Regions from separate parts of the Bradyrhizobium sp. USDA 4353 genome, predicted to be linked through region 1. Evidence: riboswitches for the same ligand, from Rfam matches in the RefSeq annotation. Region 1 holds a riboswitch; the other holds the start of a gene.
The links. A riboswitch is a leader RNA that binds a small molecule or an ion and turns the genes downstream of it on or off. The one in region 1 is predicted to bind S-adenosylmethionine.

Region 2: another riboswitch for S-adenosylmethionine. It lies ahead of ACVILH_RS09920 (O-succinylhomoserine sulfhydrylase); the one in region 1 lies ahead of metX (homoserine O-acetyltransferase MetX).

What each region holds. Positions count from the first base shown of each region.
Region 1 is NZ_JBSSGB010000001.1:740,376-744,857, forward strand. It holds gene metW (methionine biosynthesis protein MetW) at 574-1,236, opposite strand; gene metX (homoserine O-acetyltransferase MetX) at 1,240-2,454, opposite strand; SAM riboswitch at 2,546-2,625, opposite strand; gene ACVILH_RS03335 (chorismate mutase) at 2,836-3,672, shown strand; gene hisC (histidinol-phosphate transaminase) at 3,710-4,482, shown strand, end outside.
Region 2 is NZ_JBSSGB010000001.1:2,225,033-2,229,514, reverse strand. It holds gene ACVILH_RS09930 (MATE family efflux transporter) at 1-404, opposite strand, end outside; gene ACVILH_RS09925 (2'-deoxycytidine 5'-triphosphate deaminase) at 520-1,626, opposite strand; SAM riboswitch at 1,733-1,812, shown strand; gene ACVILH_RS09920 (O-succinylhomoserine sulfhydrylase) at 1,890-3,101, shown strand; gene ACVILH_RS09915 (GDSL-type esterase/lipase family protein) at 3,321-4,427, opposite strand; gene ACVILH_RS09910 (SGNH/GDSL hydrolase family protein) at 4,441-4,482, opposite strand, start outside.

The DNA.
Region 1 (4,482 bases):
CGCGGTCCTGACATCCCGACGCTGATGTCAACTCACGGCGAAGCTTTCGCTTCTCGTGGGGATGGTGGTCAGAAAGCCCGGCGCACCAGGGAGAACGCGAAGCAGCCGTAAAGCCATCGCGCAGGGAAGGCCGGGTGTTCCGGCTCGTACCTGTGGTACCTGCCGCCTGCATTTTTTCTCGCAGGCGGGCCATGGGTGCGGCCAGCATCCGGCCTTCCCTGCGCCTCTGCGTTGTTCGGGGGCGGTGATCGATGCAGAGCCCGGGCGCGGATGCGCGGCGGGATCGGAGCGTCATGCCTTCGGCTGTTTGAGATGCCAAACGCGACAAGCCCAAAGGCTCGCCTGTTATGAGTTGCGTCGCACGGTGGTCAGGGGCGGGCGATCGATCGCCCAGCACTCAGCTGTCGTCCCGGCGAACGCCGGGACCCATACCGCGTGATCTATCGGTGAGACGAAACTGCGAGTCATCGTCCCATGACCGCCGGTGGTTATGGGTCCCGGCGTTCGCCGGGACGACAACTGAGGATGACGATACGTTGGCGGCATACGAGCCTCCGGCAACAGGACGTGCCCCTACCGCCGCTCCCCGCGGCTCAGCAGGAAAACCCCCTGCTCGCCGAACATGTTCCAGAACCACCAGGGCATCGCCACGCGCAAGGGACGGCCGTAACTATCAAGCGCCACCGCACGCTCCATCTTCACGCCGATCTCGTCACACAGCTGGACGAAGTCCTTGATGGTGCAGAAATGAATATTTGGCGTGTCGTACCAGGTGAAGGGCAGATTGTCGGTGCGCGGCATGTGGCCGCCGACGAGCAATTGCAGGCGCAGCCGCCAGAAGCCGAAATTCGGGAAGGTGACGATGGCGCGGCGGCCGATGCGCAGGAGATTTTCCAGCACGGCCTTGGGCCGTCGCGTCGCCTGCAGGGTCTGCGACAGGATCACGTAGTCGAAGGCGTCGTCGGGATAGTCGACGAGATCGGTATCGGCATCGCCCTGCACCACCGCGAGCCCCTTGGCGACGCAATGATTGACGCCCTCGCGCGACAGCTCGATGCCGCGGCAGTCGATGCCGCGGCTCTCCAGCAGTTGCAGCAGGTCGCCGTCGCCGCAGCCGATGTCGAGCACCTTGGAGCCGCGCTCGACCATGCCGGCGATCAGGAGATGATCCGGACGATAGGCCAGCACCTCGCCGCCCGTGAAGCCGTTCAGCGGCAGCACACCTTGCAGGCTCATGCCTCAGCCTCCCGTCACGGTCTTGAGGCCGCGCGCCTTGCCCGCGGAGTCGAGAAACGCGCTCGCGATCTCGAAGAACTCGGGCACATCCAGCAGGAACGCATCATGCCCCTTGTCGGTCTCGATCTCGGCGAACGACACCCGCGCGCTGGAGGCATTGAGCGCATGCACCAGCGCCCGCGACTCCGAGGTTGGGAACAGCCAGTCGCTGGTGAAGGACACCACGCAGAAGCGAGTCTGGATGCCGCGGAAGGCGGCGGCCAGCACGCCGTCATGGTCGGCGGCGATGTCGAAATAGTCCATCGCGCGCGTCAGATAGAGATAGGAGTTGGCGTCGAAGCGCTCGACGAAGGACGAGCCCTGGTAGCGCAGATAGCTCTCGACTTGGAAATCGGCGTCGAACGAGAACGTCGGCAGCTCGCGGTCCTGCATGCGGCGGCCGAACTTGCGATGCAGCGCGGCGTCCGACAGATAGGTGATGTGCGCGGCCATCCGCGCCACCGCGAGACCGCGATGCGGATGCGTCGCCTTGTCGGCGTAGCGGCCGTGATCCCATTCGGGATCGGCCATGACAGCCTGGCGGCCGAGCTCGTGGAAAGCGATGTTCTGCGCCGAATGCCGCGTCGCGCAGGCGATCGCGAGGTTGGCGAACACGCGCTGCGGATAGGCCACCGTCCATTGCAGCGCCTGCATGCCGCCCATCGAGCCGCCGACCACGGCGAACAAGGTGTCGATGCCGAGATGATCGATCAGCATCGCCTGCGCCCGCACCATGTCGGGAATGGTGATGATCGGGAAGTCGAGACCCCAGACCTTGCCGGTCGCAGGATTCAGCGACGCCGGACCGGTCGAGCCCATGCAGCCGCCGATCACATTGGAGCAGATGATGAAGTAGCGCGCCGGATCGAGCGGGCGCCCGGGGCCGACCAGCGTCTCCCACCAGCCGGGCTTGCCGGTGACGGGATGACGGTTGGCGACATGCTGGTCGCCGGTCAGCGCGTGGCAGATCAGCACCGCGTTCGACTTGTCGGCATTGAGCTCGCCATAGGTCTGGTAGGCGATCTGGAACGGCGAAAGGTCGACGCCGCAATCGAGCTTCAGCGGCTTGGTCGCATCGAAATGCGCTACCAGCGAGCTCGGATGGTCGACCTCGTGCGAACGCTCTTCCGGCGTAACGCTGCGCAGCGCGGAGGTGGATTTCGGCGTCAGGCCTGTCATGTCTTTCACCCCGGCCTTCCGGCAAGGGCTCCCGAACCACGTGACGTATCAGGCCATAAAAAACCCGGCCTGAACTGGGGTTCGGCCGGGATCGCTAACGTCCCCGGCCTGTTTAGCGAGTTTTTTAACGTGGCTGCAAGCCGGCCGGCTCAAATGACCACGGAACAGGCAGAAGCTAGTCCCGCGGGCGCTCCGCGTCAAGGCAAGCTCGGGTTGACCGCCGATCGGGCTCCCCAACGCCACAGTCCCGGCTGCAGACCAGCCAAGCCTAGGCAGCACAAGGTAAACTTGCTGTTGCGCAGGCCCGGCGCATCGGAGAGAACGGCATCCGTTCCCGTCGGCCACGCGTTTCGCCGTGGCCCGTCAAGAGTGACCCGGACCATGTCGTCGACCCCGCCCCCTGCCCCGCCCTCGCTCGCCGATCTGCGCAAGGAGATCGACGCGATCGACGAGCAGGTGCACCAATTGTTGATGCAGCGGGCCGATATCATCGACCGGCTGATCAAGGTCAAGAAGACCCAGGAGGTCGGCTCGGCATTCCGCCCGGCGCGCGAGGCCGACATGATGCGCCGCCTGGTGCAGCGTCATCGCGGCATCCTGCCGCTCGACACCGTCGAGGGCATCTGGCGCGTGATCGTCTCCACCTTCACCTATGTGCAGGCGCCGTTCTCGGTGCATGCCGACGTGTCGGTCGGCGAGTCCGCGATGCGCGATTCCGCCCGGTTCCATTTCGGATTCGTGGTGCCCTACGTCGCCCATTTCAGCGCCCAGGCCGCGGTGGAAGCAGTGGCGCGCTCAAAGGGCGATCTGGCGCTGGTGTCGACGACCTCGGGCCATACGCCGTGGTGGATCACGCTCGAGCCCGCCGGCGCGCCGAAGATCATCGCGCGCATGCCTTTCATCGAGCGCGCCGATCATCCGGCCGCGCTGCCGGTGTTCGCCGTGTCGCGCGTCGCCGACGACGCGCTGGTGCTGGAGGTCGAGACCTGGAGCATCCGCGTGTCCGGCTGGAATGCGCAGGTGTCGCGCGCGCTGTCACCGCTCGCCGACGTCGTCGCGGTGCCCGATACTGCCTTCGACAGCGCTGCGCTTTTGGTGTCGATCGAGGCGCCCTCGGACCTCGACAAGATCAAGGCTGCTCTGATCGCGGCCGGCGCCTCGGTGCGCTCGGCGGCCCTCGTCGGCGGCCATGCGAAACGCTATACGGTTCCCAACTGAGACGCCGCGCGCCAGTGACTATCCCTTGGAGTTGATGATGAACCGCCCCGTGCCGAACCCCGGCATTCTCGACATCGCGCCCTACACGCCCGGCAAGAGCCCGAAGCCCGAGCCCGGCCGCAAGGTGTTCAAGCTCTCCGCCAACGAGACCCCGTTCGGTCCCTCACCCAAGGCGATCGAAGCGTTCAAGAGCGCGGCTGATCATCTCGAGGATTATCCGGAAGGGACTTCGCGGGTGCTGCGCGAGGCCATCGGCCGCACCTACGGTCTCGATCCCGACCGCATCGTCTGCGGCGCCGGCTCCGACGAGATTCTCAATCTGCTGGCGCACACCTTCCTCCGCGAGGGCGACGAGGCGATCTCCAGCGCGCACGGCTTTCTGGTCTATCCGATCGCGACCATGGCCTGCGGCGCCAAGAGCGTGATCGCCGCCGAGGACGAGTACCGCACCGACGTCGACGCGATCCTCGCCGCGGTGACGCCGCGCACCAAGCTGGTGTGGCTCGCCAACCCCAACAATCCGACCGGCACCTACATCCCGTTCGACGAGGTCAAGCGGCTGCGCGCCGGCCTGCCCTCGCATGTCGTGCTGGTGCTCGACGCCGCCTATGCCGACTACGTCTCGCGCAACGACTATGAGTTCGGCATCGAGCTGGTCGCGACCACCGAGAACACCGTCGTCACGCACACCTTCTCCAAGATCCACGGCCTTGCCGCGCTGCGCGTCGGCTGGATGTTCGGCCCGGCGCACATCGTCGATGCCATCAACCGGATCCGCGGACCGTTCAACGTCTCGTCGCCGGCGATGCT
Region 2 (4,482 bases), 1.5 Mb from region 1:
AACACCAGCATGCCGACCATGAAGGTGGCGCCGAAGGTCAACGCGATCAGCAGCGCGTGCGAGGCCAGCGTGGAGGCGCGCTCTGTCTCCCCCGCGCCGAGAGCGCGGGCGATCGCCGAAGCCACGCCGCCGCCCATGGCGCCGCCGGACATCGTCATGGTAAGGATCACCAGCGGGAATACCAAGGCCATGGCGGCCAGGGCCTCGATGCCGAGGCGACCGATATAGGAGGTCTCGGCAATGACGACGCAGGTACCGGCGGAATTGGCGATAAGGTTCGGCCAGGCGAGCGACAGCAGCGTCTTGAGGATCGGTCCGTCGACTACGGTGTTCCGCGCCGGCTTCACGGGCGGCACGGGCCGCCCCTCGCCGACCGGAGTGTCGGCCAGTCCGATCTCGGACATGTTCGCTCCCCGCGTGGCTGCGGTTGATGTCGCAGCGCAATTGTCGTTCGTTCGTAGCACATCGCCCCGTGCGGCGGACGCATTGGGGGTACGCGCGCCGCGCGCAGCCGCGGCTCTACAGGCGGAAGTGCTTCGAAAGCTTCAGACCCTGGGCCTGGTAATTGGAGCCGATGCGGCTGCCATACATCGCGTTCGGACGGGCGAGCATCTTCTCGTAGACGAGGCGGCCGACGATCTGGCCATGCTCGAGGATGAACGGCACCTCGCGCGAGCGCACCTCGAGCACGGCGCGGGAGCCCTGCCCGCCGGCGCCGGCATAGCCGAAGCCGGGATCGAAAAAGCCGGCATAGTGGACACGGAATTCACCGACCAGCGGATCGAACGGCACCATCTCGGCGGCGTAATCCGGCGGCACCTGCACGGCTTCCTTGGAGGCCAGGATGTAGAACTCGCCGGGATCGAGAATGAGGCTGCCGTCGGGCCGCGCCTTGATCGGCTCCCAGAACTCCTCGACCGGATAGCCGCCGCGGCGATCGACATCGACGACGCCGGTATGGCGCTTGGCTCGGTAGCCGACGAAGCCATTGGCATTGCTGCCCGAGAGGTCGACGGACAGCGCAACGCCGCCGGCGAGATCGGCATCATCACGATCGACCAGCCGTTCGGCGTCGTGCAACGCGATCAGCTCATCCTCGGACAAGACGGCATCGCGGTAGCGGAAGCGGACCTGGGAGAGGCGGGAGCCTTCGCGCAACAAGACGGGAAACGTCTTAGGGCTGATCTCGGCATAGAGCGGGCCGTGATAGCCGGCGCCGATCATGTCGAAGCGGCGGGTGCCGTCGGCGATCACGCGGGTAAAGACGTCGAGCCGCCCGGTCGAGCTTTTCGGATTGGCGGCGGCGACGATGTCCTTCGGCAGCGCGAGGCTCTCCAAAAGCGGCACGATGTAGACGCAGTTGGTCTCCAGCACCGCGCCGTCGGCCAGCGCGATCTCGTGCAGCTTCAACTCGTCGATGCGCTCGGCGACTGTGGAGCCCGGCCCCGGCAGGAAACTCGCGCGCACCCGATAGGCGACGTCGCCGAGCCGCAGGTCCAGGCTCGCCGGCTGGATCTGGCTCTCGACGAAATCATATTCCGGAATGATCAGGCCGGCCTCGGCCATCGCCACGATCATGCGGTCGGGCAGGATGCCATGGGCGTCGGCGGGAAGCGAAAACGGCAAGACCTTATCCTTTGCCGGAATGGCGGCTATGCGAGCCTATATAGGGTCTTTTGACCGGTTATCCGATGGCTGGCTTGACGGAAAGGCCGGGGAAGACTAAGAGCACGACTTATCCCGTGGTGATTTGAGCCGGCCGGCTTGCAGCCACGTTAAATAAGTCGCTAAACAGGCCGGGGACGATTGTGATCCCGGCCGTGAGGAGTTTCCCAGGCCGGTTTTTTTGTGCCCATCGCGCACCGCGCGGTGGTCACGATGGAGGTCACATGTCCAATTCTCCTGCGTCGAAGTCGCCCGCGTCGTTCGCTCACTATCGTCCTGAAACCCGGCTGGTGCATTCCGGCGGCCTGCGCTCCGAATTCGGCGAGACCGCCGAGGCGCTGTATCTGACGCAAGGGTTCGTCTACGCCACCGCCGAGGAGTGCGAGGCGCGCTTCAAGGGCGAGGATCCCGGCTTCATCTATTCGCGCTTCTCCAACCCGACCACGGCGATGTTCGAGCGCCGCATGATCGAGCTCGAAGGCGCCGAGGCCTGCCGCTCCGCAGCCACCGGCATGGCCGCCGTCACCACCGCGATCCTCGCGCCCTTGCGCGCGGGTGATCACGTCGTCGCTGCGAAGGCTCTGTTCGGCTCGTGCCGCTACGTCGTCGAGGATCTGCTGCCGCGCTACGGCATCGAGTCGACCTTGGTCGACGGGCTCGATCTCGACCAGTGGCAGAACGCGGTCCGGCCGAACACCAAATCGTTCTTCCTGGAGAGCCCGACCAATCCGACGCTCGACGTGATGGACATTCCGGCGATCGCCGAGATCGCGCATGCCCATGGCGCGCGGCTGATCGTCGACAACGTGTTCGCCACCCCGATCTGGCAGAGCCCGCTGGCGCTCGGCGCCGATGTCGTCGTGTACTCCGCGACCAAGCATATCGACGGCCAGGGCCGCTGCCTCGGCGGCGTGATCCTGTCGTCGGAGGCGTTCATTGCCGAGCACATCCACAATTTCATGCGCCAGACCGGCCCGTCGATCTCGCCGTTCAACGCCTGGGTGCTGCTGAAGGGGCTGGAGACTCTGGCAGTGCGTGTGCGCGCGCAGACCGACACGGCAGCGAAGGTCGCGGACTTCCTTGCCGCGCATCCGAAGATCTCGCGGCTGATCTATCCGGGCCGCGAGGACCATCCGCAGGCCGCGACGGTCAGGAAGCAGATGCGCGCCGGCTCGACGCTGGTGGGCTTCGAGGTCAAGGGCGGCAAGGCCGGCGCGTTCCGCACGCTGAACGGGCTCAAGCTTGCGCGCATCTCCAACAATCTCGGCGACTCCAAGACGCTGGTCACGCATCCCGCGACGACCACGCATCAGCGGCTGTCGCCGGAGGCCCGCGCGGAGCTTGGGATCAGCGAGGGCTTCATCCGCTTCTCCGCCGGCCTCGAGCATGCCGACGATCTGATCGAGGATCTCGACGCGGCGCTGCGGGCCGCGTAGCGCTGTAGAGCTGTCGCATGTGACCATCGCAGTGGTGCGCTCGACCCTCTCCACATCGTCATGGCCGGGCTTGTCCCGGCCATCCACGCCGTTCGGCACGCTGAGAACGACGTGGATGCCCGGGACAAGCCCGGGCATGACGGAATACCTAACTGCGGGGAGTTGTCGATCGCGACAGCCCCGGATTTTCATATGCGATAGCCCTGCTACTCGTCCTCGTCACATCGGCCGATAGGTCAGCACTTCTGACGGCTGGTTGATGCCGAGCTTGACCTGGCCGACGGAGCGGATGATGTCGTCGCCGAGCAGCTGGGCGAAGCAGGCGTAGCCCCAATCGCTCATGTGCAGGCCATCCGAGATCACGAACTCATTGATCGGAATCGCCTGCCTCTCGTGCCAGTCGCGCATCACCTCGAAGCGCGGGAAGATGCCGGCGTGATGCAGCTCGGCGATGCGGCCGAGCAGCTTGTTCATGCGGCTGGCATTCTCCGGGCGCTCGTTGACGCGCGGCGAATATTGCAGATCGACCAGCACGACGTCGGAGGCTGCCGCCTGGATCTTGGCGACGCCATCCTCGACCAGCTTGGCGGTCTCGGTCGGATCGAGATCGCGCAGCACGGCATTGGTGCCGACCTGCCAGATCACGAGATCCGGATGCCGGTCGATCACCGACGTCTCGAGCCGCTTCATCATCTCCGGCGCGTCCTCGCCGCCGACGCCGGCATTGATGACGCTGATGTCGGCCATCGGATATTGCCGGCGGAGCTGCGCCGCGAGCCGGTTCGGATAGGTGTAGTCGGGCGTGCTGGCACCATAGCCCTGCGTCGATGACGAGCCGAAGGCGACGATGACGACCGGCAAGCCCGATGCGAGCTTGTTGGCGACGTGCGGCAGCGAGATGAAATTCTTTTTCGCGACGCCCTTCGGCGGCAGGCACGGCACCCGGTTGAAGATGTCGGTGGCGGATTTGGCGACCTGCTTGACCTTGTCGATCGCGCGCTCGGTGATGCTGCGCGATGGCGTGGCGGCCATGACCGGCGCATTCGCCGGCGACTGCGCATCCGTCATGGCCGGTGGATTTGACGGTGCCGGTTGCGATGTCTTGGCAGCGGGGTTGACGGCGGCGATCGGCCCGGGGGCCGGATTGGCGGCTTGAGCCACCGTGACGTGGCCGATGGTCGGACGCAGCTCGCTGACCGCGAGCGCATCGGCAGCCTCGGCGCCCTGCGCGCGTGGCGGGCTGATCGAGAGAGCCATCAACAGGGCCGCGACAGCCGAAAGCGTCTCCCATGTCCCAGATACGCGGTACAATTTGTTCGAAGACATAGACAACATAACCCTAGTTCTGCTGCGCCGGGCCGAGATGCGCCGCGTCGATGAT